Regions from separate parts of the Ruegeria sp. AU67 genome, predicted to be linked through region 1. Evidence: riboswitches for the same ligand, from Rfam matches in the RefSeq annotation. Region 1 holds a riboswitch; each other region holds the start of a gene.
What was found. A riboswitch is a leader RNA that binds a small molecule or an ion and turns the genes downstream of it on or off. The one in region 1 is predicted to bind cobalamin.

Region 1 (7,155 bases):
AGAATATGCTTATGTCAGAGCGCAGCATGCACAGGAATTGCTTTTCTTCGGCGGCACGGAAAGTCAACGCTCCTGGGCGCTAGTAACTGCAACAGACCTCTTGCAAGGTCAGCAATTAAACGGGGATCGAGCCGCAAACATCTATAGCTCTCTGGGGAGAGTTGGGAGAAAATTGAACGATCCAAGTATCGAAAGATTGGCGCTGATCAACATGGCTCAAGTTGCCCTCAATTCTCGAAGCTTTCGTGACCTGATTAGCGCAGGTTTTCAGTGGCACCAATCGGATCTCTCACCTTAGAGCGGACTTTGGTCTTCGGCTATTGAACGGCAGCTTTGTCCGCGAAGCAGACTTTGGAGAGAGTTGCGACGAATGACCGCTGTGCGGACTTAGTTGCCGTTAAAATTTCCCGTCAGATTATTGTTACCCAAATCATGTGCAACGCCATGTAGATTACAATTAACGAGCCTAGGGTATAAAAGGTCGCTCGAATTTCATGGGATTGCTTGGTCGCATAGGCCAAAAAGTGTGCGAAACGCACGGCGACGAACCCGTAGAGTAGCAGCTGTGCCGACAACAGCGCCGGATCAGCCAACACAAAGAGCAATCCAGCGATCCAGAACGCTGGAATGTTCTCTAGGTCGTTCCGATGAATGCGCCGAGAACGGTCGACGTAGTCGTTAGTATTGAGCTGAGATGGATCAGGGTTTTTGTTTATGAGGCCCGTCCTGAGGTCTTCAGGACTCGCCCATCCACCACCTACTTTCAGCATGCGGTGTACCGTCATCCAACCCTGCCCCATAACTTTAACTACCATCAGGGAGGCTGCAATTGCGTACGTTACGAACACTGGGTTCTCTAAGTTCAACAAATCCATATTTCCAAGCCCCATTCTGCTTGCCTACCGTTGGTAGAATAGATAACCTACCAACGGTAGTCAGGCAAGGGTAACTTATGACCGATCTTAAAACCGACGGGAAAATCATTGATGCGGCGCAAAAACTACTGGCAGACGGTGGTTTTGGCGCAGTCTCTTTCGACACGATTGCGCGCGCACTTGGCATTACTAAGCAATCGGTACTTTACTGGTTCCCCACAAAAAGCGATTTGCTTGCCGCCATGTTTCTCGATTGGTTGGGCGAAGAAACCAATGAGGCCGAAACAAGCCTGCTATCTGTAAAAACTTCAAATGAGGCCATTGACGCGTTCGTTCGGTCAATCACGCGGTTCCATACATCCAACCTTGACCGCTACAGGATGATGTACCTCGCCCCCCAGACGCTGAAGGCAGGAATGCAAGAGGTACGAAACAGCGATGTTCTCGAGAAAATCCACGTTACCACATCGAAATTGTATGACGCCTTAGCTGCCAGACTCGACGAGCCACCCGAAAAAGCTCGCCAGACGGCATTTGCGATTCACTCTGCCACCTTGGGACTTGTACTGATGCTTGGGCTCGCTGACGGCATCGTCGATCCGCTTAAGCACTCGGAGGCCGAGCTCGTTTCTGCATTGATTGCGAAACTGTCCTCATAACAATCAAGAAACAACGCGACCAGAGGGAGTAGGCAGTTTACGAAATCGTCGAACTTAGATGAAGTATTTACCATAGGCCGTTTAACAACCAATTGGCCTTGGGTTCGTCTACAATGTGCGTTTTTCCGTTGTGACTGTAGACCTATTTTGTCGAATTTGGAGCAAAATCTCTGAAAATTGCGAAAACTTTACGGGTCTGAGACCATAAATGTTAGTTTTCAACCGTTGTTTTTTAACGAGTTGAATATGTTAAGACTAGGTGAATGGAAGCTATTGCCTGCAAAAAGTAGGCTCTCCCAGTATTTCTCCCTTGGGAATAGCTTCCAATCATCTTTCAAAGCGTTTTTGGAAATAGCCGGCCCAATATGCGTTCTTGCAGTTTTGCTTGCCTATAGCCTTCATAAGGCTTCTGCCGCGAGCTACGCATCGATCCTCATGTGAAACAGTTTAGCTTCGACCGAGATGCCAGGTTCTTTGCTTAAAGATGTTGCAACAACTACTGGTCTTAAAGCGGGCATTCGCTTCAATTGCCACAAAGTCTGACCGCCAAAAACACAATTCATGACCAGACTGCTCCAGAGGCCTTCAAATTCAGACCGACGTGAACACAGGCTAGGGCATGATTGTTCGTTGGTTCATTAAATGAAGTCTCCAAAGAAAATATAACAAATGCAACAACAGTATGAGTTCAGTGAAATTGAAGGAACACCGCGTGAAGATCTATTCTGTATTCGTTTGGATGCTGGCCCTGACCTTGATGGTTGGCGTCATCGATGTGGCTTCCGCCAAAGAAAAAGGCGGGAAGTCAAAAGACAAGAAAGTTCAGTTGGATGGCAAGCCGGATAAGGGTCAGAAAGCTGTGCCGCCAGGGCAAATAAAGCGCTATACAAGAGGAGCCAAACTTCCCGCCGACTTGGATTACTCGGACATCGGCGACCTTTCCAACTGGAAATTGAAACCTCCAGGAAAAGGAAATCGTTACATACGCGTCAACGATGAAATTTTGGAAGTTTCTGATGATCTTTCGACTGTCGTCGACGCCGTTGGCATCGTTGGTGACCTTGCTAAGTAAAACGGCTGAATCATAACCCCTGGACTCAACGCGGTCAGCTGATTGATTTGGTCAGATGTCGGCTTTTGGACGGATAGCAGACCCAACGTTGCAAAGCGCCAACGTCCGCCTTGCGGGACGAAGCTGACATTGAGGCAATTCTCCCTTAACTTTCAGAAATGGAGGATAGAAAATGTCGGAACGTGTGACCGGAGGGTGCAAGTGCGGTTTGGTTCGGTATGAGGGAACGCGCCTCAAGGCTCCGATGTTTCGTTGCCACTGCCGTGACTGCCAACAGTTAACAGGGTCGGGCCACGCGGATATGACCCCTCTCGCGATTGATGATTTCTGGATAAGTGCTGACTTAAAGAACTATGAAATGTCCGGAGGATCAGGACAGTCAACTTTCAGCGGGTTTTGTCCGAATTGCGGATCACAACTTACGAGAAACAGCAGCCGTATGGGCGACCGTGTCTACGTCCACGCAGCCTCACTTGACGATCCGAGTATTTACGAGCCGGAAAGATCTATCTACGCCCAGTCTGCGCAGAGTTGGGACAAGGCGACGATCATTAAGAGCAGCTAGGGGCTTAAACCCACCGTTCGCTGCGCAATCGGCCAACGTCGGCTAGGCGGACGAAACCGACCTTGTTGAGCGCGCCGTTTGTAGCCGTTCGAGAATTGAAACGCAAATTCTAGTATAGATTTTGCTTTGCATCTTCTGCGCAGCCGTTTGCAATCTCTTTGACGCTCTCGGGCATAGCGCCGTGTACCTTCATCATATCTGCGAGAGAGGGCACATCAGAGGTGTCCGGCCAATCCTGCGATTGCCAGACTTTTCCACGGATGAACGCCTTTGGGCAATGACATAGTACCCTTTCCACGTGGACGAGTAGAATTAGATCCGAGGGCCGCCCGTTGACCGAAAGTTGTCGCCCCAAATTGGCGTCCTTGACCACCGCTCCTTTTCCACTGACGCGCAGAGTGTCTCGGTGTCCTGGTATAATGAACAGTACGCCAACGTTTGGATTTTCGGATATATTCTCGAAGGTATCCAACCGATTGTTCCCTGGGCGATCTGGTATTGCGATGAGTTTCTTGTCTATGACATTCACGAAACCAGCGGGGTCGCCACGGGGCGTGATGTCCAATACGCCGTCCTTACGCGTCGAAGACAAGATCGCCAATGACGAAGCCGCAACGAAGCGTTCGGCCAGTTCGTCAATGTGGTCGATCACTTTGTTGTCGACCCAATGGTCAAACGGCTTTTCCGTTCCTCGCAGCTCAAGCGGTGATGTCAAATGATGGTCAACACTGCGTCCAAAAACACGATCCATAGGGTCAATCTCCGTCTGACTACGGCAAACATACCATATTGAGCCAAGACCGAGAACGGCTGCGGAAAGGCAGTCTTCTTTGGGCTCAATGCGGTCATACAAGTGTTTTGATAGGAACGTCTGCTTTCAGAAGGAATACGCTTTAATCATGCATTTTAACTGCGTTCGACAACGGCGGTTGCGCCCTCCCGCAACCAGCGTCAGGTAATCCATAACACCCCGTTCAGACAACAATTGATAAAATAGATCAATCGCTTAACATCTGCACCCCGCCAGGCGAGTAACCTGCAACGCCAAAGACCCAAATCATCCCTCGCAAACAAAAAAATCCAAGCAGAATAAAAACAGTCAAAAAGACCGTTGGCGCGCGTCTGAAGCTGTAAGTAGCGGTCTCGTGTAGTATCCACCGTTGACTCATGTCTACCGCGCGGCTTCCATGGTCGACCGGTGACTGGAACGAATAGCCATCCCGCACGGGTTTGCGCTCTTGTCGAATCAAATCAATTCGTATTTTGTCCTCGCGATGGTTCCCGACTGTATTCTGCGGTCAGGGATAAAAGGGAATACGGTGCGGTTCTGTAAAAAGGCCAATTCCGTGACTGCCCCCGCAACTGTAGGCGGCGAGCGACCCGAGATCGTCCACTGGGCAATAGCCTGGGAAGGATCGGGATAGCTTAGACCCGCAAGTCAGGAGACCTGCCATCCGAAATTTATGAACCTGGGCGGGGTGTCCCAGAGGGAGATGACAATGTTTCAAGCGGTCCGTACCGTGCACGACCTTGCGCTCGCTTTGCCCCTGTCCAAACACAGGAGGCGTTGCCGTTGTCATTGCAAAAAGCTGACACCCAAAGAGGTAAGTGTCTGACAGAATTCAGCGTTCCGGTGCTGGTCGCGGGGGCTCTGGCGCTGTCGGCGCTCTTGTGGCTCGCGATTTACGCGGTGATTTGATGTCGGCCGTTTTGCAAATCCGCGATCTGACGTTGGGCTACCGCGACCTGACATTGTTTCACCGCCTCTCCATGGATATCGCGGCCGGAACGACACTTGCCGTTCTTGGTGCAAACGGGTCGGGGAAGAGCACTTTTGTAAAGATGCTGCTGGGCTTGATGGATCCGCTCTCGGGCAGTTTGACTTGGCCGCAGGGCCGTCCTGGTGACATCGGGTACCTGGCGCAGATGACCGAGTTCGACCGCCGATTTCCCATCCGTGTGAGGGATCTTGCCGCTATGGGGGCATGGCGCGGGTTTGGTTATCGTACCGGGCTGGACGCCGCCGCGCGCGACCGGATGGCCGCCGCGCTGGATGAGGCCGGGGTACTGGATATCGCTGACCGGCCTCTGCATATGCTATCAGGTGGGCAACTGCAGCGTGCGCTGTTCGCGCGGGTTATCATGCAGGACGCGCCGCTGATCCTGCTGGATGAACCGTTTGCCGCAGTCGACCAAAGTACCGAAGCACATCTGTTGTCGATTATCCGCCGATGGCGCGATGAGGGGCGCGCGGTGGTTTTGGTGGTGCACGATCTTTCCTCGGTGCTGGATTATTGCAGCCACGCGCTGCTTTTGGGCGGGCAAGAGGCGACCCACGGACCGGTGAATGACGTTCTGACACCAGACCGGCTGGTTGCACAAGGATACCTCTCGGAAAGTCAGGCGTCCTGGATGTTCCGTGGCACCCATTCAACAGCGGAGCACGCCAATGTATGACCTGATCGTCGAAATGTGGAGCTTTGCCTTCATGCGTCGCGCTTTTGTGGCAACCACGGTTTTGTCGGCTTCGGTCGCGCCGGTGGGGGCATTTCTTGTTCTGCGTCGCCTATCGCTGGCTGGTGAGGCCATGGCCCACGCGATTACGCCAGGCATCGTCATCGGCTTTGTCACGGCGGGCTTGTCAGTCATGTCACTGCTGGTCGGAGGGCTTATCGCGGGTGTTGGCGTCGCCATTTTGACCGCCTTTCTTGCACGCCGGACAATCCTGCGCAGCGATGCCAGCCTTGCCTCGCTGTATCTGATCGCATTGGCGGTGGGTATCTTTATCCTGTCTGCAGCAGGGTCCGCAGTTCCACTAAAAAGCTTCCTGTTTGGATCAATCCTTGGGATCGACGACGCGTCGATGATCCTTGTCGGAGGGGTGGCGACAGTCACATTGTTGGCATTCGCCGTTCTGCTTCGTCCGCTGATTGTCAGCACCTGCGATCCGGTTTTCTTCGAAACTCAGACCCGCCGACCGTGGCTGGTTGATCAGGGTTTTATGCTGCTGCTGGTTCTGAACCTGCTGGCTGCATTCAAAACGCTGGGCACGTTGATGGCCGTTGGCTTGATGATCCTGCCTGCGACCGCAGCGCGCTATTGGGCCAGTACGATCACCGGGCAACTGGTCCTGGGTTTTCTGTTTGCCTTGTCCAGTTGCTGGATCGGCCTGACCCTGTCCTACCTGTTCCCGGACACGCCGTCCGGCCCGGCGATCGTTTTGGTTGCCGGTGGGTTCTTTCTGTTCTCGGCCATTTTCGGTCCCCTTGGTTTTGGCAGACGGATGCGCAAACCGTCTGTTTCCAAAGACATTCCCATTGCCCAAATTCAACAAGAAGAGAGAGCACAATGACTCTTGTAAAGTCACTCTACACCGGCATCGCCTCTGTGTCGTTTGCTTTGGCTGCATTGCCGACCGTTGCGGCAGAAGGCAACGTCAAGATCGTCGCCAGCTTTTCGATCCTCGGCGACATGGTCGAAGAGGTCGTCGGCGATCTGGCCACGGTTACGACAATCGTGGGCCCGGACGCGGATGCGCATGTGTATCAGCCTTCGGTTGCAGACGCGAAGGCCGTTGCCCAGGCGGATATCATCTTTGTCAACGGTCTGGGCTTTGAGACATGGTCCGATACCCTGATCGCTGAATCGGGCACTGACGCAACCGTGCACGTTGCCACCGACGGTATCACGCCTGTCACAGTCGAGGGCAAAATCGACCCCCACGCCTGGAATTCGCTGTCGAATGGCATGATTTACGTGACCAATGTTGCCGACGTGATGACAGAGGCGATGCCCGAGCACGCCGAAGAAATCGCTGCCAATGCTGCGGCCTATATTGCGCAGCTTGAGGCGCTGGATGCAGAAACCAAGACAAAGCTGGCAGGCCTGCCTGCCAATCGCCGCACGGTTGTGACTGCACATGACGCATTTGGTTATCTGGCAGACGCCTACGGCCTGACTTTCCTTGCGCCGGTTGGCATCGAC
Region 2 (7,155 bases), on a different contig from region 1:
GAATCTTTGAGGCAATGCGAAGGTATCATTCACCCAAGGGTGTGTCCTGTGAAACGCGGTATCGAAGCACGCAATCTGGGTGGTACCCGGAAAGGCTACCGCGGCCGCCTTGATACCCGTAAGGCTGTAGGGTTGGTGCAAAGGCGCGAAGGGAATGAAACCGTTTAGCGTATCAAAGACGTGCTCGTCCACCACGACAGGTTCCGAATAGACTGGTCCGCCGTGAACGACGCGGTGGCCCACGGCCCGGACGTGAATGTCCGGCAGGTATTCGCGGGTAAGTTCAAGAAACGCATTGATGGCCTCGTCATGAGTTTTAGCCCCAGACAGCTGGCGGTCGACAGATCGCCCCCCCGCCGATTGGGCCAATAGACGTGGGGCATCCCCCAACCTCTCGATTTGACCGCGCCAGCGCATACTGGGGCGGCGATCCTCGACCAGTTCGTACAACGCGAATTTCAAGGAGGACGACCCGGCATTCAGCGCCAGAACATGTTCAGCCATGGATTTTGCCTTCATTCGCAATTGCATGCAGCGCCGCGACAGCACAAGACGCCAGCCGCGAAGCATCATCATCTGCCCGAGATGTCAGGATAATCGGTGCCGCAGCACCTATCACAACGCCGGCAGCCTCGGCATGAGAGATATATGTAAGCTGTTTGGCTACCATGTTGCCGGCTTCGATATTCGGAACAACCAGAATATCTGCGACCCCTGCGACTGGTGAGGTGATGCCTTTTGTCCGCGCCGCGTTCAGATCAACCGCGTTGTCCATAGCCAAGGGGCCATCGACCAGCCCGCCGGTGATCTGTCCACGCTCGGCCATTTTCGACAACAGCGCGGCATCGACAGACGACGGTAAATGCGGGTTGATGGTCTCAACCGCTGATAAGACGCCAACCTTGGGCATCTCGATGCCAATAGAATGCGCAAGATGGATGGCATTCTGAACAATGTCGGCCTTGGTTTCGAGATCCGGTGCGATATTCACCGCCGCATCAGTAACCATGATAGGCCGGGACATGCCCGGCACGTCCATGACGAACACATGCGACAAGCGTCGCCCGGTCCTCAGGCCGTTTTCGCGGCGCAGAACGGCGCGTAGAAGGACATCTGTGTGCAAGTGACCTTTCATCAACATCCGGGCCTTACCTTCAACGACCAGCCCGACCGCGCGTTGGGCGGCCACTTCGTGGTCTCGCGCTTCAATGATTTCAACTCCGGACAAATCGGCCCCAAGCTGGGTGGCAGCGGAGGTGATTTTGTCTGGGTCGCCCACCAAAATCGGAGTAATGATGCTGTTTTCCAACGCAAGCAATGCCCCGCCCAGCGAATTCGCCTCTTCCGGTGCGACGATCGCTGTGGGCATCGGGTCCAGAGGACGTGCCTTTTCCAACAAAGCGTCGAAATGCCGGTGACGCTGAACGATCAGTCCCGGCACCTCGACCGAGTCGAAGGTCAAATGCCGCGACGGTGGCGTGACTTGTACGGTACCGCTGAGGATCAATGCGTTATCCCCGACCCGGCGCACTTCGGCGGAACAGGTCAGGTCGCCGTCTTCACGCTTTTCGGTAACAGCCACAAAGGCGGTCAGTTCTTCGCCCGCCATAACCGGAGCATGAAAACTCAGGTCCGCCCGACGTGTTTGCGTACCGGCCCCTGGTAAGATGTTTCCGATGACTGCAGCCACCAGACCCGCGGGCCACAAGGCGGGCGCGACAGCCTCGGGGCGCCCATCTCCATCTCCGTCATAGGCCGCCAGATTCAGCGGGTTGTGGTCACCCGAAGCCGAGGCAAACGCGTACAAGTCGTCCACGGTGCACAATCGGGTGACCTGCGCCTTGTCGCCTACCTTCAGTTGAGAATAGGTTCTGTTTTCTTGAGTTTTCATCTCGACCGGCTTTGTTTTTGAATGCGTGTTCGTTGTTTCAAACATTGGATGTGCGCCCCCCCGGAACCAGAACATATCCGCCTTTGTTGCTACATTTCTGCAACGCAGCGTAGTCAGATCATTGGCAAATGACAAATGACCTCTGTGCGTGGGGCGCTGAGTATTATCGCTTGACCCAAAATCGGAACTCGGGCAAGCATCACCCACGATGGTTCCCTATGGTTCGCCAAGGGATGAAAAGGGAATACGGTGAGGTTGCCAACAAGCGCCAAGTCCGTGACTGCCCCCGCAACTGTAAGCGGTGAGCGACGCCAAATACCCACTGACCCCAAATGGGTCGGGAAGGATGGCCAAGCCACGACCCGCAAGTCAGGAGACCTACCATCCGATGTTCAACCAACCCGGGGCGGGGCGTCCTGGAAGGAGGCTTTATGACACGTCTAAGACGTGATGACATGATTGGCACCTTCTGCCCGCGCTTGGCAACAGGCGGAGTGGGCCATGTCGATCAGTCCTGATCATTTCCTTCTGATTTGCGAGACCTGCGAGGGTTCTGACCGGGCGGATTCATTGCGCGCTGCGCTTGCAAGCAAGCTTCCATCCAGTTTTGACATCCAAAGCGTTTCCTGTATGGCCGGTTGCGGTCGTCCCACAACCGTCGGGTTTCAGGCATTCGACAAAGCGCGGTACCTTTTCGGTGACATCCAATCGGCTGAGGACGTGGATGCTTTGGCCGAATTTGCACATCAATACTATCGCATCGCGGATGGGTGGACCAACGCAACGCAGCGCCCGCCTGCCCTTCTTGAAAAGACTCTGGCGCGCCTGCCGCGGCTAAAAGTGGAGACAAGCGCATGACCTGCGGAGCTTTCCTTGAGGCGCGCGGGCTGGAGTATTACGCCCTGAACGGCGACGTACTGCTGCAAAACATCAATTTCGAACTGAATGAAGGGGCCACTCTGGCAATTGCCGGCCCAAACGGTGCGGGTAAGACAACGCTGCTGAATCTTTTGTGCGGCGGTGAAGAGATTGTGCTGGGGGACGTTTTGGTAAAGGGGCGCAGCCTTCGGCAGCTTTCGGCGATGGACCGCGCCCGAATGATCGCCGTGGTCAGTCAGCAGGAATCGCCGGACGGGCGTTTGTTTCTGCGCGATTACGTGGCCCTTGGGCAAATCCCCATCCGCGCCGATCGATCTGCGGCTGAGCACGCCTTGGAATTGGACCGCATCCTGAAGCTGACCGGACTCGTCGCCCTCGCCGACAAGCGGATGGCCGTGTTATCCGGCGGGGAACGCCAGCGCGCTCATATCGCAAGGGCGCTGGCGCAAAACCCGTCGCTTTTGTTCCTGGATGAGCCGACGAACCATCTGGACCCGGACGCCAAGGGACGCATGCTGTCGCTGGTAGCCGAGCTGGGCATTACGGTGGTCATGATCGTCCATGATCTGGTCATGATCCCGGAATTCGCGACCCATGTCGCGTTGATGAAATCCACGCGTCTGACCGGTTTCGGCCCCGTGCACGAAGTGCTGACACCCGAAAGGGTCCGTGAAACGTTTGGTGTCGATTTTCTTAGCTTTCAGCACGAAGGCCGCATGATCCCGGCACTGGATATCCGAAGAACCACTACCTCAAACTAGGAAAAATAACATGAACAAAACTCTCTGGTGCGCTGCACTGATCACTGGCATTGCAAGTGCCGCAACAGCGCGCGAGATAACCGTTGACAATTGCGGCGAGCCGCTGGTGTTTGAAACTCAACCCGAGCGGCTGGTCGTACACGACATGAACATGACCGACATGGCCTTTGCGCTGGGTTTGCAGGACAAGGTCGTTGGCCTGACGGGCATCACTGGCTGGTACAAAACCAGCCCCGAGTTTGACACACTGCGCGGCGACATCCCGGAACTTGCGCCTAAGTACCCGACAGTTGAAAATCTGGTCGCTGTCGAACCCGACCTTTTCTTTGCGGGCTGGTACTATGGGATGAAGCCGGGCGGTGACGTGACCCCCGACACGCTTGCGCCATTTGGCATCAAAACGATGATCCTGACGGAAAGCTGCGTACACCTGGATAAGGATCGCCCCGAAGCCAGCATGGACTTGCTGTTCACCGACGTCCTTCGCTTGGGCAAAGTAATGCACGTTGAAGACGAGGCAGAAGAGCTGGTTTCCGGCTGGAAAGAGGAACTGTCTGCGATTGAAATACAGACAGCCGATCTGCCGAAACCCCGCGTTTTCCTGCTGGACGGCCCCGCCGATGCCCCGTTTACGGCTGGTAAGTTTGCCATTCCCGACGCGATGATTGCTGCCGCTGGCGGCGAGAACGTCACCCATGATATGGACACCAGCTGGGGACGTTCCTCGTGGGAGGCTGTTGCCGCTTCGAACCCGGAATTCCTGGTTTTACTTGATTATCAAACTGGAAATGGCGCCGCAGATACCTTCAAGTTCCTCCAGGACCATCCCGTGATGTCTCAGACGGACGCGGTCAAGAACGAACGCTGGATTGGTCTGCGCTACGAGGAACTGACACCCGGACCGGCAAATATCGAAGCAATTTCGAAAATGGCCAAAGCCATGCACCCGGGCCTGAACTGATATGGGCCGACTTGGCCTTACACTCTTGCTGGGGGCGGCTGTATTGGCCGCCCTTTTGCTAACCTCGACGGTCTACGGGACCACATCCATTCCGGCCTCTGACGCACTGGCCGGTGTCTTGTTGGGCACGGGAATAGTGGAAGGGGAAATGTCTCCGCTCCACCGCATCGTGTTTGACCTGCGCTTACCACGCGCGCTGTTTGCCGCCGTGATTGGTGCCGGGCTGGGCATCGTCGGCGTTGTCCTGCAAACCACCACACGCAACGATCTGGCGGACCCGTTTCTGTTCGGCCTGTCCTCTGGCGCTGCGGCGGGAGCTGTCTTTGTCATTACAGTAACCGGAGATGTGCTGGGCTTTTGGACCCTGCCACTGGCCGCGTTTTTCGGAGGGCTTGTCGCATCAGGCATTGTGCTGGCTTTGGTTCATGGGCTGCGCACAAGCGCACCCGAAAAACTGATCCTCGCGGGGCTCGCGGTTTCGTTTTTGTTTTCAGCTATTACCAATTATCTGATTTTCGCGGGCGACAGCCGTGCGGCCCATTCGGTTATTTTCTGGATGCTTGGGGGTTTGGGTCTTGCCCGGTGGGAGACATTCCCGCTGGTCTGCGCAGGTTTAGCATTGATCCTCGCCTATGCAATGTACCGTAGCCGCTGGCTTGATGCACTGCTGACTGGTGATTTGACGGCCGCCACCCTGGGTGTGCCCGTTCAGGGATTGCGGTTCCGAATGTTCTTCGTCGCAGCTCTTGCAACCGCTGTATTTGTGTCCGTCGCGGGTGTGATCGGTTTTGTCGGCTTGATGGTTCCCCACATCGCACGCGGTATCGCAGGGCCTTTGCACAGCCAGCTTGTGCCTACCGCCGCCATTGTCGGAGCAGCTTTGCTTACAGGCTCGGATATCCTGAGCCGTCTGTTGCTTGCCCCGCAAGAGCTGCCTGTTGGGATTGTCACGACATCGCTGGGATCGGTTTTTGTTTTTCTTCTACTAATCCGAACTGCGCGCCCTCGCAGATGATCTCAAAGGGTCGCTTCGGCAAAAAAATTAAAGTTTCCTAAATGACTAATATTTAACAGGCCAAATGACCTAAATCAAAAAAGGCCCCCACAGATCACGGTATGCGATACACTCGATTACAGGAATCGAGTGTAGCCAGGTCGCATGCAATGCAACAACTGACCAGCCGACGCGCGTTTCTAAGCGCAAAGATCAGACCAGAGGACGGCAATATCGCCAGACCTCCGGGCTCGGTTGAGCTGTGCTTTGTTGAAACATGCAGTAAATGTGGTGATTGCGCAGATACTTGCCCCGAAGATGCGATCGTCATCGGGACAGATGGATATCCCCGCTTCCAGCCCACTGACAATCCCTGCACCTTCTGCGGTGACTGCGCCCGGATTTGTCCAACCGAAGCGATATCGATTGACCGTTTGCCAGATTGGCCATGGCGCGCCGCGCTTACAGCGGACACCTGCCTATCTATGAACGGCATCAGTTGCCGCATCTGTCAGGACAATTGCGAACAAAGCGCGATCCGTTTCAAACTGATGACCGGCGGCCGCGCAGAGCCGGTGCTTGACCTTGATACATGCAACGGCTGCGGGATTTGCCCAAGTTTATGTCCCGCCGATGCCATTGCGCTGGAACGCCAACCTCAACCACAAATGGAAGCTACTCAATGAACATCTGCGGTTGTCTCGCCCATGTCGCACCTGATCACACGAGCGCAGCAGCGCGCGTGATGAAGGGCACGCCGGGTGTCGAAATTCACGCTGAAACGAAAGATGGCCGATTTGTTGTCGTCGTCGAAGACACTCCAACCCGTCTTGCATCCGAAACCATCATGGATCTGCACCAGATCCCAGGCGTCATCTCTTTGACCCTGACTTATCACCATTTCGAGGATCTCGCGGACGCCCATCCGCAGCCCGATGCCCCAAGCCCAACCACCAGCCGGAGGCCCACGCAATGACACATTCTGAATCCCGTCGGACTTTTCTCAAGGCCTCTGCGGCCGCAGCAACGGCGTCAGCCGCTGGTATTCCGCTGGCGGCCGGTCAAGCCAATGCCCAGGCCGGAGCGCCAGACATCCGGTGGGACAAGGCGGCTTGCCGGTTTTGTGGTACAGGCTGCTCTGTTCTGGTTGGCACCAAAGAAGGTCGTGTCGTTGCGACGCAAGGCGACCCCGACGCGCCGGTGAACCGGGGGCTGAACTGTATCAAGGGTTATTTCCTGTCCAAGATTATGTACGGCAAGGATCGACTGACTACACCTTTGCTACGCAAGACCAATGGCGAATACGACAAAAACGGTGAATTCGAGCCGGTAAGCTGGGACGAAGCGTTCGATGTCATGGCCGCAAAATGGAAAGAGGCGCTGGCCAAGAAAGGCCCGACCAGTGTCGGTATGTTTGGTTCCGGGCAATGGACGGTTTGGGAAGGCTATGCGGCATCCAAACTGATGAAAGCCGGGTTCCGGTCCAACAATATTGACCCCAACGCAAGGCACTGTATGGCATCAGCCGTTGTGGGCTTTATGCGCTCCTTCGGCATTGATGAGCCGATGGGCTGCTATGACGATTTCGAGCACGCGGACACGTTCGTTCTGTGGGGTTCGAACATGGCCGAGATGCATCCGATCCTGTGGTCGCGCCTCACCGATACAC
Region 3 (7,155 bases), on a different contig from region 1:
CTGACTGAAGTTCAGCGACACCGTCCCGTCTTCGATACTATCATCGTTGTCATAGGTCTCGGTGATACCGGCGTCGGCGTTCAGGCTGACGTTCGGACCCAGATTGGCGCGTTGTTGCGCAACGATCAGATCGAAGGCACGCACCTGGTGCTGTGCCGAAAGAATAGCCGGGTGGTTACGCTGCGCCAGGCTAACGGCCTGCGGTTCCGAATTAGGCAGGTTTGGCAGGCTCGGTTGACCCGCTGTGCGTCCGGGCGATTTGCCAACGGCATTTACATATTCCGCTTGCGCTGTATCGAGATTACCGCGCGCAACGGCCAGATCAGCCTGCGAGCTTGCAAGCTGGGCTTGTGACAGTGCAACGTCCGTGCGTGTAACTTCGCCTACATCGAACCGGTCCTGCGATGCGCGCAGTTCTTCAGCCGATACATCGACGTTGTTCAAGCGAATCTGTACGGTTTCTTCCTGCAGAAGCACTTCGAGATACGCATTGGCACCGCGGAACAGAACCTGCTGTTCGATATCAACAAGGGTCTGCCTGGTCGACAGCACCGTTTCTTGCGCTGACTGTTTGCCCAGAACGGCAGCCCCACCATCGTAGAGCAGTTGGCTGAGGGTCAGCCCCGTAAAGAAGTTGTTCGGGTCGGTTCTTGTCACCACATTGTTGATGTTGCGACGTGTGTAGTCGCTGCTGATCGCAACCGTCCAATTGATGATCGGACGAAGCGCCGACAATGCGATTGCCACGTCTTCGTCGGCCGCGCGCAACAATGCGCGGTTCTGTTCAAGCAACCCGCTGGTATTGTAGGCGCCAATGAATGCGTCAGTTATGTTGTCGGCCCAAACGGCCCGTCCTGGTACAAAGCTAAGTGCGACCCCCGCAGTCAGCGCCAGCGCTTTGACCAGCTTCCCTCCCGCCATAGAACCCATAACGAAATCCTCTCAAATCGAAATTACTCTGCTCTGCCGATAGTTTGCGCGTTTGCGTTAAACTAATCAAGGCGGCAGAAAAATCAGCTATCAAACTATAGCGAAAATACACGGTCCGTGGAAAATGCCTGCAAAATCGGTGCATTGGCATTAAACGCGTCCCGCCAGGTCACCCGACCCCCAGATTTATGGCCGATACGAACGATCCCCAGTGCACCTTGGACAAAAAGGCACGCAATTCGCCCATGGTCCTTAAGTTGCGCGATCAACGCATCCGGAACCTGTTCCACACCACCCTGGACCATTATCACGTCATAGGGCCCATGTTCGGGGGCACCTTGTTCAAGCGGGCCGACATGGACAATCGCATTGTCTGCCTCCGCCTCCATCAGGATAGTCTGAGATTCGGCCGCCAGATTTTCATCTTCCTCTACGGCAATAACCAGCTGTGCCATGCGCGCGGCAACAGCGGTCGAATACCCCAAGGTTGGAGCAATATCCAAAACCGACTCGTCGTTGGAGATATTTAATATGTCCAGCATCTTAGCCAAGGTCCGCGGCTCCAACATGCAGCGCCCATCACCCAGTTCGATCAATCCCTCGACATATGCCGCTTCGCGCTGCGCGTCCGGCACGAAATTCTCGCGCTTGACGGTCAGCATCGCGTCTATGATGGGAAACTTCGTGACATCAGAAGGACGTATCTGCGTATCGACCATCGTCCGGCGGCGGGCTGCGAAATCTGTCATTGGATCGCTCATCTTGCTCCCTTGGGTGATTGAGTTCTGCCACATCCTTGAAAAACCGGCAACGGTCCAGACACGGAAACTTTCCAATCTTCACAAGATACAACGTCGCAACCAAAGACTAAGTTGGCACCCGGCCCTGAAAATTGCGCTCCCCCCTCTGGACGCTCCTGTCGAAAGCTGCTAAAACGCCGGTCACACCACGGCAAGTATTTGATTTTACTTGAAAAGGCGAGTTGGCGGAGTGGTGACGCAGCGGATTGCAAATCCGTGTACACCGGTTCGATTCCGGTACTCGCCTCCATTTATTTCCAAGCACTTAGCTTTCTGCGCTGCTTTCGCAATTTCGGACGCCTAAAGTTCAGTATCAGATGCATGTTGCGATTGCGGGTCCAGCGATTCCATTTACACAACCGCACTACTTGATTGCCAAACTGAGAAGTGCTGAATCATCTGCGACGGCCGGGCTGAATTGCGCCTCGCTGCGTGATCGGATCGCATCGGATGCCGCTGACTGACTTCGGCAAGTCGCTTTTCTGACGTAGCGGGTTTTCAAACCCCAGTCGTGCTTGACAAGCCCCTGCCCGTGCCGCATGTCGCATGCGTTGGTGTCCATCCCCGGATGGATGAAAAGGGAATGTGCCAGCGGTTATTCCGCCAAGCACAGCCGCCCCCGCGACCGTGACCGGAGAGGGTGCCCAAAGCCACTGGCCTAATAGGCCGGGAAGGCGGGACATCCAACAGAGGCTCGCCTCTGACATCCGCAAGCCGGGAGACCTGCCAGCACCCGAAGTTGAAACCGGGCGGGGTGTTCCGGTGTCGGGTCCATGTGCAGACGCGTGGCCCGCATGAAACCCCGTCCCCCGTATAAAGGATGAGGGGGATGAGAGACGTGACCGAGACCGCACCAGTCGAGTTGCTGGTCTGCACGACATGCCGCCGTGGGCTACCTATCGAAGATGACGCCCAGCGACCTGGCACTTTGCTGCATAAAGCACTTGAACAGGCTGGCTTGCCGGACGGCGTCGACCTGAAACCGGTGGAATGTCTGTCGAACTGTGATCAGGGATGCTCGATCGTTTTGCGTGGCGGCCCGTCCCGATGGACCTTCGTTTATGAAAACCTCGACGAGACTGACCATGTCGAGACCATCGTTGAAGGCGTCACCAAGTATCTGGCCGCTGAAGACGGTCTGGTGAAATGGCGCGAACGCCCCGAACATTTCCGCAAAAACTGTGCGGCCCGCATTCCCCCGATTGGAGCCCTGAAATGAGCAACCTTGAAAAACTCCCCGTCACTGTGATCACCGGCTTTCTGGGCTCGGGCAAAACCACCCTGGTAAAGCACCTGATGCAGAATCCGCAGGGCAAGCGCCTGGCCGTTATCGTCAACGAATTTGGTGATGTGGGTGTGGATGGCGATATTCTGAAATCCTGCGCCATTCCGGATTGCCCGGCGGAAAACATCATGGAACTGGCGAATGGCTGCATCTGCTGCACCGTAGCCGATGATTTCATCCCGACCATTGAGGCGCTGATGGCGCTGGAGCCGCGCCCCGATCACATCCTGATCGAAACGTCCGGTCTCGCCCTGCCCAAACCGCTGCTCAAGGCGTTTGATTGGCCCGATATCCGCTCGAAAATCACCGTTGATGGTGTGATCGCTCTGGCGGACGCCGAGGCCGTCGCCGCTGGGCGTTTCGCACCAAATGTCGAAGCCGTGGACGCCCAGCGCCTGGCTGACGACTCGATCGACCACGAAACGCCCCTGTCTGAGGTGTTCGAGGATCAGATCTCCTGCGCGGATATCATCCTGCTGACCAAGCCCGATCTGGCTGGCCCCGAAGGCGTGGTGAAGGCCAAAGGGATCATCGCCGACGAAGCTCCCCGCCCCCTGCCCGTAGTGGAAGTCGCCGAAGGCGCCGTGGACGTCCGCGTCGTATTGGGCCTCGAAGCCGCCGCCGAGGATGACATGGACGCGCGCCCGTCGCATCACGACGGCCACCACGACCACGAACACGACGATTTCGAAAGCATCATCGTCGAGTTGCCCGAACAAACCGACCCGGCGGAACTGGTCGCCAATATCGAACGTCTGGCCAATGATCTGAACATTCTGCGCGTCAAAGGCTATGCCGCCGTTCAGGGCAAACCTATGCGTCTGCTGGTGCAGGCCGTTGGTGCCCGCGTACGTCACCAGTATGACCGGCCGTGGGAGCCCGGCGAAGAGCGCCGCTCGCGTCTGGTGGTCATTGCCGAGCATGACGACATCAATGAGGCCGCAATCCGCGATATCCTCGTGGGTGTGACCGAGGCCGCCGAGTAAGCCATGCACGTCGTCTTCCGCGAAAGCCACGGGTTAGAAGAGACCGAAACCCCGACCGATCTGGGTCAGAGCCCGGCGGATCTGGTGGTGCTATCCTTTTCGGACAGCGACCTTGGCGCTTTCGCGGCAGGATGGCATCGCGGTGGCGGGTCCGAAGGTCGCATGCCGACGATGCGGCTCGCCAACCTGACCGCGTTGAAGCACCCGCTGTCCGTCGACACCTATGTCGAGCAAACGCTTGAGGGGGCTAAGGGCATCCTGATCCGCCTGATCGGCGGTGTCCCTTACTGGTCCTACGGCTTGCAGCAAGTTCTGGCGCTCGCACAGGCCAAGGGCGTCGCGCTGGCCGTCCTACCCGCCGACGGGCGCGAGGACACGCGTCTGGATGACTACTCCACCCTACCCGTTTCGACTTTGCGGCGGCTTGCACATCTGTGTGACATCGGCGGCGAAGTCGCCGCGCAAGCGGCCTTGGCGCAATTGGCGCTTGCGGCGGGGCTTTATGCCGGGCCGGTGATGGGGGCAAAGGCCCTGCCGGAATGCGGCGCATGGTGCCCGGATCGTGGTGTGATCCCAATAGATAGGGCGTTTTTGGGCGACGCAAAGCGCATCTTCGTAACCTTCTACCGAGCATATCTGACGTCGGCGGACACCGCCCCGGTCGCAGCGCTGATCCGCCGGTTGCGAGAGCGAGGCTTCGAAGCGGTTGGCTTGTTCGCGCCTTCGCTGAAAGCCCCGCTTGCCGCCGATTGGCTGCGCGAAAATGTCGTGGCGCTGAACCCGGCGGCGATCATTAATGCCACCTCTTTCTCGGGCAAGGGCGCATCCGGCACCTCTCCACTGGACGCCGCCAATGTGCCGGTGTTTCAGGTTGCTCTGGCCACCTCACGCCGCCAGGCTTGGGCCGAGGAGGAACGCGGTCTTTCGCCCGCTGATCTAGCGATGCATGTCGTCCTGCCCGAAGTGGACGGTCGGATCTCGGCAGGCATCGCCTCTTTCAAGGAACCGGGCAAGCGTGACCCGCATCTGGAGTATTCCCGTTTTGCCCACCGGGCTGAACCGGAACGGATCGAGGCTATCATCGACAGGGTCACCGGCTGGTTGAACCTGAACGACAAGCCCAAAGGGGATCAGGTCCCCGCCTTGGTGCTGTCCACCTATCCCGGCAAAGACTGGCAGATGGCCCATGCGGTGGGCCTCGATGCTTTGGCCTCGGCCGAGGCGATGCTGGCCGACCTGCAGGGCGAAGGGTATGACACCGCTCCTGCCCAGCCGATTTCTGATACGTTGTTGGACGCGCGGATTACGTGGTCGCTTGGCGAATATCTGACTGCGCTGGCAGAATTGCCGGAACAACTGCGCGCAGACCTCGAAATCGTCTGGGGCAAGCCCGAGGATGATCCGGCCTTTGCAGATGGCGCGTTCCACTTCACCGCCCTGCGCCGCGGCAAGGCGCTGGTCGCGTTGCAACCTGAACGCGGCACGCCCGAGTTGCGTGATGACGATTATCATGACCTGTCGCGTACCCCGCGCCACAGCTACGTGGCCTTCTACCTTTGGCTGCGCAAAGGTCTTGGTACGGATGCACTGATCCATATCGGCGCGCACGGTACGCTGGAATGGCTGCCAGGCAAATCTGTGGCACTGTCCAACGAATGCTGGCCCGAGGTACTGATTGGCGATCTACCTGTCATCTACCCCTTCATCGTCAACGACCCTGGCGAGGCCGCGCAGGCCAAGCGCCGGATCGGGGCGGTCACGCTCGGCCATATCCCACCGCCAATGAAAGAAAGCGGTACCCCGGATCGGATGGTTCGGCTGGAATCGCTGCTGGATGAGTTCTCGAACGCAGATGGTCTGGACCCCAAGCGCCGCGACCGCCTGCAAGAAGATATTCGGGACGAAGCGCAAGCCATCGGGCTGGAGAACGACCTCGGTCTCGATCAGGCCACCTGCATCGCCGAGGCGATCACCCGGATCGATCGTTTCGTCTGTGACATCAAGGAAAGCCAGTTCGGAGACGGGTTGCATATTTTTGGGCGTGTGCCCAAAGCCGCCGCCAATTTTGACACGGCCCCTTCGGCCGATGCCGAACGCCAGGCATTGATCGACGCGCTGGCTGGCAAACGGATCGAGGCAGGCCCGTCCGGGTCCCCGTACCGCGGACGGTCAGACGTCCTGCCCACCGGGCGCAATCTGTATACCACCGATCCGCGCTCAGTCCCCACCCGTGCAGCCTATACCCAAGGCGTGAAGCTGGCCGAAGAATTGGTGCGGCGACACCTGCAGGAAGAGGGCGATTATCCCAAGGGGCTGATCGTTGATCTCTGGGGTTCAGCCACGATGCGCACGGCGGGCGAAGAGTTTGCCATGGCGCTGCACTTGCTGGGCGTCAAACCCGTTTGGGACAAAGGGTCCGAGCGGGTGTCGGGCATCGAAGTGCTACCTATCACTGACCTCAGTCGCCCACGTCTGGACGTGACCTTGCGCGTCTCAGGCCTGTTCCGCGATGTGTTCCCGACCCTTTCAGCGCTTTATGGTCAAGCTGTTCGCGCGTTGTCGGATCGCGATGAAGCCCCGGACTGGAACCCTTATGCCGGACAGGCCCCGGCGGCGCGCGTCTTTGGCCCGGCCCCGGGCAGCTATGGCGTGAACATGACCCAACTGTCCGAAATCTATACGGATGAGGCCCGCGCGCAGGCGGGTAAGGCATGGCTTGAGGCCAGCTCTTTCGCTTTGGAAGGCGAACACATCACACATGATATGGACGGCATTACCCAACGGGTCACGAATGCCGACAGTTTCGTGCACCTGCAGGATCTGACCGAAACCGATCTGCTGTTGGCCAACGACTATGCCACCCATGAGGCCGGATTCGCCGCCGCCAAGAAAGTCACCGGTGGTACGGCGCAGCTATACCATCTGGACAACACCAACCCGGATAACCCGCGCGCCCGAACGCTGCCTGAAGAAATCAGCCGTGTGGTTCATGCCCGTGCCGCCAACCCGAACTGGATTGCAGGCATGCAAAGGCATGGCTTTCGGGGCGCTGCCGAAATTGCAGCGACACTGGATCACATGGCCTCTTTCGCCCATCTGTCAGGCACGGTCGCGCCGCATCTGTTCGACCTCTATCACGACACGACTTTGGGCG
Region 4 (7,155 bases), on a different contig from region 1:
AGCCGCACCACCGCCAGGTCCCCCGCTTGGTGGGGGGGGAGGCGCATCCTGTAGTCGTTTGATAAGTTCTTCGGGGCTAGGCAAATCGGCCACATGGGTCAGACGAATGATTGCCATTTCGGCGGCCATCATCGCGTTGGGTGCTGCAGAGACCTCCTCCAGCGCTTTCAGCAACATCTGCCACATCCGCGTCAACACCCGCATCGGCAGCGCCTCGGCCATCTGTTGACCGCGTGCACGTTCATCCGGTGAGACGGTGGGGTCATCGGCGGCATCGGGCGTGATTTTGACCACGGAAACCCAATGGGTGATCTCGGCCAGATCGCGCAGCACGGCCAGCGGATCGGCCCCTTCGGCATACTGGCCGCTCAACTCAGTCAATGCCCCAGCCGCATCGCCACGCAAAATCATGTCCATCAGATCCAGAACGCGCCCGCGATCTGCAAGGCCCAACATTGCCCGAACCTGATCGGCGCTTGTTTCCCCTGCACCATGTGAGATCGCTTGATCCAACAGCGAGGTCGCATCGCGCGCAGAGCCTTCGGCCGCGCGTGTGATCAAAGCAAGCGCGTCTTCTGCGATCTGTGCGTTTTCAGCTGCGGCGATTTTGTTGAGCAAACCGATCATGTCTTCGGGTTCGATTCGGCGCAGGTCGAACCGCTGGCAGCGGGACAGCACAGTCACCGGCACCTTGCGAATTTCGGTCGTCGCAAAGATGAACTTCACATGCTCGGGCGGTTCCTCGAGTGTTTTGAGCAGTGCATTGAAGGCGCTGGTCGACAGCATGTGAACTTCGTCGATGATATAGATCTTGTAGCGCGCGCTGGCGGCGCGGTAGCGGACACTGTCGATGATCTCGCGGATGTCGTTCACGCCGGTTCGGCTGGCGGCGTCCATCTCCATCACGTCGACATGGCGTCCTTCCATGATGGCGATGCAATGCTCGCACTGGCCACAAGGTTCGGTCGTTGGTTTGCCTTCACCATCGGGACCGATGCAGTTCATACCTTTGGCGATAATCCGGGCAGTGGTGGTTTTGCCGGTGCCGCGAATACCGGTCATGATAAAGGCCTGCGCGATCCGATCCGCTTCGAACGCGTTTTTCAGCGTGCGCACCATTGCGTCCTGTCCAACCAGATCTGCAAAGGTTTCAGGGCGGTACTTGCGGGCAAGAACCTGATAGGCGGGGCTGGGCGTTTCGGTCATGTCTGCTCTGTCAGATTCGTGTCAGAAATGCAGCGTAGAGACCCGGGCCGCCCGCGTCCACAGCAGGCTTTGTGGAATTTCGGTTTGGACCGCGTCTGTAAGCGGGATAAACCGGCTGTCAAAATTTGGTGGGCTGGTGGCAGTAGGAGCTTAAGCTTTGGCAAAATTTGCAATCTACGCGCTGCCTGTTGGCTCAGGCACCTTGGCGCTGTCCCCCTTGCCTGGCGGCGGCGGTGGGTATGTGGACGATCTGAGGGTGATACAGGACTGGAACCCCGATCTGGTGATTTCAATGACCACCGAGGCCGAGATGCGGCAGGTCGGTGCAGGCGGTTTTGGTCGAGACGTTCAAAGCAGACCCGCTACCTGGATGCATCTTCCGGTCGAGGATTTTGGCACGCCGCCCCTGCCAATCGAAACTCTTTGGCCCCAAGCCAGCGCAGCCGCCCGGCAGGTGCTGTCCGACGGTGGACGCGTGCTGGTGCATTGCCGGGGCGGTTGTGGGCGGTCGGGGATGGTCGCGCTGAGGCTCATGGTGGAAAGCGGCGAAGATCCAAACCACGCGCTAAACCGGCTGCGCTTGGCCCGACCATGCGCGGTGGAAACGGATGAGCAGATGGCTTGGGCCATGAAACCGGCCCAGAGCGATCAGTGAACTAGGATCAGGCCGTGGCTTGTTGAACAACCTGATGCGATGGACGCGGTGCAAGGGCCGATGCCTGAAGCATGGCGCAAGGCAAGGCCGCCAAAACACCAGCAGGCAGAGTGGAAAAGTCAGGGCCGAACATCATATCGGCGTATTCGTCCAACGTGTCGGCTGAGTCGCCTGTGTTTGCCCCGCAATAGACCCTGATCCGGGCCGGGCTGGCGCGAAACCTTGCGGTGCACCCCTCATCGCAATGGGTCAGTTCGCTGGAGCCGTCCACCTCAAATTCGCTGGTCGTCATTGGTTGTGCTGTTGCCATCGCCTCGGCCAAGGCCCGAGCCATTTGTGCCAATGCGGGGCAGGTTTTCCCCGTTTTCTGGCACAGGGTGGCGGTGAACTCGTGGGTCGTTGTCTTCCAGATCATAATGCGCCCTCCGCGCGGAGAGCGGGGGACGTGGAACAGGGAACTCAGCGTACTGAAGGCCTGCCCGGACACCCCGCCCGAATTTCGGTTTTTACTTTGATGGCAGGTCTCCTGACTTGCGGGTCATTGCTTTGCCGACCTTCCCAGCCTTTCGGCCAGTGGTATTTCGGCATTGCTTACCGCTTACAGTTGCGGGGGCAGTCGCGGCCTTGGTCTGTTCCGGCTTTGCCGGGCTGGACCGCACCGAGTTCCCTTTTCATCCCGCCCCAAAATAAGGACGAGAACCATCACCTCATCGCTAGCGGTTGTAGGTGGCTTGAGTCAAGCGGGCTGTTTCCCATCGTTCAAGTGGACGCTTGGTCACTTTGAAAATCTGTTGACTCTAGTCGCGCAAAAGCGCCGATATGCCATATGTGAACCGAATAGTTCAGATGCTTGCGAGGGCACCATGTTGGACAACACTCCGGTCGTTTTGACCGAAGATTTCACGTTTTCTGCCGGAGAGGCCGAACTGTCGGCACGGCTGTATATGCCTGCCTCGGCACCTGATGTGGCGGTTGTAGTCCATGCAGCCACAGGCGTACCGCGCGACTATTACCAGCATTTTGCGCGGTGGTTGGTGGAAGAACAGGGTATGGCCTGTCTGACCTATGACTATCGCGATTTTGGCCACTCTCTACGCGGGCGCCTGCGCGATTCGCAGGCCACGATGGCTGACTGGGCGTTGATCGACATGCCCGCTGCTCGCGCCGAAATGCGGCGCAGATTTCCCGCCGCCCAGCAGTGGAGCATTGGCCATTCGGTGGGTGGAATGCTGGGGCCAATTCAGCCGGATATCGAACAAATCGACCGGATGATCTGTGTCTGTTCAGGTTTGGTGACGGTATCCGACCACCCCTGGCCGTATCGCGCACTGGCGACAATGTTCTGGTATGCCCACCCGCCATTGCTGGTTAAGGCATTGGGATACCTGCCGGGCAAGGCACTTGGGTTCGGCTCGGACCTTCCGGCACGTGTCTACTGGCAGTGGCGCAAATGGTGCACCGCTGCGCTGAGCTACGTGCCGGAAATCGGCAAAAGCCTTCCAGACGCCCGTTGGGCTGCGTCGGAAACACCCGTCGATCTGTTCACAATGGACGATGATCAGGTGGTGCCCCCGAACGCGGTTTGGCGCTTGGCCGATCTTTACGGTCCCAAAGCCCGCCGGCATCAGTTGTCGCCGAAAGACTTTGGATTGGCCGAGGTCGGTCACATCGGCGCATTTGCGCGCCGAAATGCGGCCATATGGCCCCGGTTGATCGCCTGAGCCGGTACTTACAGCTTTTTTCGGGATTTCTTGTCCTGCATCACCGATCGTACCATCTTACCAAAGGCCTTGTCGCGCGCACGAGACTGCGCCACGGTTTCCGAGTTCCTCTCATCCTCGCGCCGCAGTTTTCGCCAACGCTCTAGCCGCTCTGTGTCAAGGGATCCGGTGGAAATCGCATCCTGCACAGCGCATCCCGGCTCGGCCTGATGCTGACAATCGGAAAAGCGGCAGGTTTGGGCCAATTCCAGAATGTCGGAAAAGACCTCATCGACGCCATCTTGTGCATCCAGCAACCGCAAAGCCCGCATGCCGGGTGTATCGACCAGCCAGCCTCCGTTCTGCATCGGATGCAACGCGCGGGCAGTTGTCGTGTGCCGCCCGCGCGCGTCGCCCTCGCGAATGCCAGACGTTGCCTCATCCAGACCAGTCATGGCGTTGACCAATGTTGTCTTGCCGACACCGGATGAGCCAACCAATGCAGCGGTCTGTCCAGCAGGGCACCAGGACAGTACTTGCTGAACGTCCATGGCATCCAAAGCATTGATTGCCAGCACGGTCAGAAACGGAGACAGCGACACGGCCGCTTTGGAGTATTTGTCAGGACCGGTGCAGGTATCGGCCTTGGTTAGTATGACGACCGGATAGCACCCGGCCTGATGAGCCAAAGCCAAATATCGTTCCAGCCGGGCCAGATTGAAGTCGGCATTGCAGGAACTGACGATGAACAGCACATCCACATTGGCGGCGATCAACTGGGCCTCGGCCCCAGTTCCGGCGGCGCGGCGTTTCAAAAGGCTGCGGCGTTCCAGCAGTTGTTGAACGCGGTTTTGATCATCCGCCAATACCCAGTCGCCGACGGCAAAGTCGCCCGTCGGCTGGTTTAGGGTGAGCAGAGGTGTTTCACCGTTGATGTTTGCGCCGATCAGGCGATCACGGTGAACGGCTGTGATGCGAAAGGGAGCGCATGTAGGATTGGCCGCATGTTGGGCGGCAAAGTGAGAGGACCATCCCAGGTCCGAAAGTGTAAAAGACATTGTTCTGCCTGTGTTCAGGTACAGCAATCCGTCTGGATGGCGGTGGCGCATCCAGCGGTGATGTGTTCAGGCAGGTTTGAGGGGCGGCCTCAGAAACGCTCTGCCCAAAGGGTTTTTGCTACAATCATAAAAGCCCTCCTGCGGCTAACGGTTCAAGTAAGTGAGAGGTTGGACATCGACCCAAGCGGGGCTCGTTGTGGCTGCTTCCTTCCGGACCTGACCAGGTTGGCGAGGCGCTCGCCCGCGCCAACCTCTCGAAAATCGATATAGGGAAGACACGTAGAAATGACAACCCGTCACAGTGAGAGTTGAATGCTCAAAAACCCTTCGGCATCCGTTCCAGCCAGCGTTGGGCTGAACTCTGCGATGTCTGCGAGGTGACGTTGTGCCTGTTGGCCGGTCTTCAACAGGACAGAGGACCCCGGCATGGGCGCAAAACGGAATGGGCAGGGGCCCTGTTCCAGCGATTCAGCGGGCATTGCACCGGTCAGGTAATCCTTTAGCGCGTGTTGGATCGGCAAAGCCGGAACGTTGATGATTTCGGCGCCCCGTATGATCGGAAAATGCCCGCCGCCGCTGGCCCGATAATTGTTCAGTGCAACAACAAAGCGTTGTTCGACCGTCACCGCGTGGCCGTCGAAACGAAGATCTGAGATGCGCTGGTATGCCGGATTTGCCAGGTGTCCATCCGCATCGAACCGAGGCGGAACGCTCAGGTCGATAACGTAGCTTAGCCCGAACAGAACATCGAAATTGTGTCCGGCTCGATCAGGATTGACCAATTCAGTTTGCGCGCCAGGTTTCACCTGATTGAAAACGCCCGCAGACATTTCAAGCCAATCTCTGACGTTCTCTCCTGACACCGCGACCGCACGAAGTTCGTTTGGAAAGATGTTCAGATCAGCCGCGTGTCGCATGCGCATCACGCCCGCAGGAATGTCCGAGTAAAAACGAGGCCCGGCGCGACCACCGAACTTCGAAGGTGCTACGGCGGACAGCAAAGGCATCACTTCATGGGGTGTACCCTTCAGGTTCTGGCGTACGGTCGAAGCCTGTGATGCGGCCACCATCGCAAGCCCGCGATCCTTGGCGCAAAAGCTGAAATAGCTGTGCAGGTGCTGATCCGTATGCCCAATTGCTTCCTCGGCCTGTTTTCGTGTTGCGGAATGCACATCCGAAAATAGCGCCACCAATGACGGGTCCTCGGGTGCCGGGTCAGCACCTGATACCGGGCGCAGTTCAACGCGATGCGCCGTGACCGACCAGCCCTTTTCTGTCGTGGCAGTCAACGTTAGATCAATCAGGCCAAGATGAGATCCGGCGGATCCCGGCATGACAACAGGTGTGCCATGCACCATACCGCCAGTGGCATCGACGTGTTCCAGCCCAGCGTGCGATTTCCCCGGCAGCGTAAGATGTGTGTGCCCGGCGATGATGGCGTCAATGCCCTCAATCGCGGCAAGAGGGATAATCGCGTTTTCAAGATCGGGCGCGGGGTCGACGGACTTCAACCCTGTATGGGCTAGCGCGATGATCACGTCGCAGCCGTGAGATCGAAGCTCAGACACTTTAGTGCGCGCGCAGGTCAGGATGTCGTCTATCCGGACGTCATCACCCAGCCGATGAGATTCCCAATTCCGGGTCTGCGGCGGAACGACCGAGAAGACGCCGACGGTTAGCGAGGCTTGGTGCCCCGCGACCTCAACCCGGCGGGTTAGAACTGCCTGATCCTGCCAGACCTCGTTGGCGCCCGGGCGATAAACATTGCTGCAAACCACTGGACAGGGGGCCTGTGAAAGGATGCTGTCCAGTATATCTTGACCGAACCCGAAATCATGATTTCCCAACCCGATCGCATCATACTCTAACGCGCCAAAGGCCTGCATCAGCGCATGAGGCTTATCGGCCTGCTCTGCGGCCAGCTCCCCAACCGGTGTGCCCTGCAGCGAATCGCCGTTGTCAAAAAGTAACGCGACCGAGTCTTCCGCCTGCGCCTCAGTTCGGGCTTCACGGATCAGGCTGGCGGTTCGAGTCAGGCCGATTGTGGGTTCAGGGGTGTCAGAATAGTAATCAAAACTCCTCAAGTTCATATGAAGATCCGTGGTGGCCAGTATTCGGATCTGCACGGTCTGCGGAGGCAGAGAAGGGGAAGTTTTCAAATTTCTACTTTTGGCAGTTTTAACTTAGTCATTTTCAACAAAAAGATTAATCACAGTGAATTGCAAGGTTTAGCTGTGTTCATTCGATGGCGACCTGTGGTTTTGGGGGTGAAATACCGTTGCAACTGATTGGCCGACATGGCAGCCCTGTGCGGACAAGTCTAAGGATAACTTATGAAAAATGCGGAATATGTGACGTTTGGTAGCTCGGGGCTGGATCGTGCGGCGCATATTCGCGGGGATGCTGATGCGGTCGCGGGGGCGCGGGGGCATCCCAATGCAAAATGCCTGCTCTTGTGGCGCGGTAAGGTTTTGGTTCAGGGTGAGGCGCTGGATCAGTTGGGGCTGATCGCGATGTCACATAATCTGGTCGAAAC

Region 2: linked by a shared signal. The riboswitch ahead of DK510_RS04640 (DUF1636 family protein) and the one ahead of DK510_RS02975 (metal ABC transporter ATP-binding protein) in region 1 are both predicted to bind cobalamin.
Region 3: linked by a shared signal. The riboswitch ahead of DK510_RS22035 (DUF1636 domain-containing protein) and the one ahead of DK510_RS02975 (metal ABC transporter ATP-binding protein) in region 1 are both predicted to bind cobalamin.
Region 4: linked by a shared signal. The riboswitch ahead of DK510_RS02170 (hypothetical protein) and the one ahead of DK510_RS02975 (metal ABC transporter ATP-binding protein) in region 1 are both predicted to bind cobalamin.

What each region holds. Positions count from the first base shown of each region.
Region 1 is NZ_OMPH01000010.1:7,995-15,149, forward strand. It holds gene DK510_RS02945 (hypothetical protein) at 1-298, shown strand, start outside; gene DK510_RS02950 (MAPEG family protein) at 411-875, opposite strand; gene DK510_RS02955 (TetR/AcrR family transcriptional regulator) at 953-1,534, shown strand; gene DK510_RS02960 (hypothetical protein) at 2,247-2,606, shown strand; gene DK510_RS23575 (GFA family protein) at 2,851-3,171, shown strand; gene DK510_RS02970 (MSMEG_1061 family FMN-dependent PPOX-type flavoprotein) at 3,281-3,922, opposite strand; cobalamin riboswitch at 4,430-4,641, shown strand; gene DK510_RS02975 (metal ABC transporter ATP-binding protein) at 4,780-5,628, shown strand; gene DK510_RS02980 (metal ABC transporter permease) at 5,621-6,523, shown strand; gene DK510_RS02985 (metal ABC transporter solute-binding protein, Zn/Mn family) at 6,520-7,155, shown strand, end outside.
Region 2 is NZ_OMPH01000011.1:349,897-357,051, forward strand. It holds gene DK510_RS04630 (acetate/propionate family kinase) at 1-504, opposite strand, end outside; gene DK510_RS04635 (bifunctional enoyl-CoA hydratase/phosphate acetyltransferase) at 497-1,936, opposite strand; cobalamin riboswitch at 2,084-2,292, shown strand; gene DK510_RS04640 (DUF1636 family protein) at 2,393-2,749, shown strand; gene DK510_RS04645 (ABC transporter ATP-binding protein) at 2,746-3,531, shown strand; gene DK510_RS04650 (ABC transporter substrate-binding protein) at 3,542-4,492, shown strand; gene DK510_RS04655 (iron ABC transporter permease) at 4,494-5,507, shown strand; gene DK510_RS04660 (ferredoxin-type protein NapF) at 5,657-6,172, shown strand; gene DK510_RS04665 (chaperone NapD) at 6,169-6,462, shown strand; gene napA (nitrate reductase catalytic subunit NapA) at 6,459-7,155, shown strand, end outside.
Region 3 is NZ_OMPH01000041.1:82,458-89,612, forward strand. It holds gene DK510_RS22020 (TolC family outer membrane protein) at 1-930, opposite strand, end outside; gene DK510_RS22025 (protein-L-isoaspartate O-methyltransferase) at 1,026-1,679, opposite strand; tRNA gene DK510_RS22030 (tRNA-Cys) at 1,907-1,980, shown strand; cobalamin riboswitch at 2,266-2,476, shown strand; gene DK510_RS22035 (DUF1636 domain-containing protein) at 2,560-2,949, shown strand; gene cobW (cobalamin biosynthesis protein CobW) at 2,946-4,001, shown strand; gene cobN (cobaltochelatase subunit CobN) at 4,005-7,155, shown strand, end outside.
Region 4 is NZ_OMPH01000006.1:144,627-151,781, forward strand. It holds gene DK510_RS02160 (DNA polymerase III subunit gamma/tau) at 1-1,206, opposite strand, end outside; gene DK510_RS02165 (dual specificity protein phosphatase family protein) at 1,364-1,861, shown strand; gene DK510_RS02170 (hypothetical protein) at 1,869-2,276, opposite strand; cobalamin riboswitch at 2,360-2,580, opposite strand; gene DK510_RS02175 (serine aminopeptidase domain-containing protein) at 2,725-3,582, shown strand; gene rsgA (ribosome small subunit-dependent GTPase A) at 3,591-4,619, opposite strand; RNA gene ffs (signal recognition particle sRNA small type) at 4,778-4,876, opposite strand; gene DK510_RS02190 (bifunctional 2',3'-cyclic-nucleotide 2'-phosphodiesterase/3'-nucleotidase) at 4,916-6,745, opposite strand; gene nudC (NAD(+) diphosphatase) at 6,953-7,155, shown strand, end outside.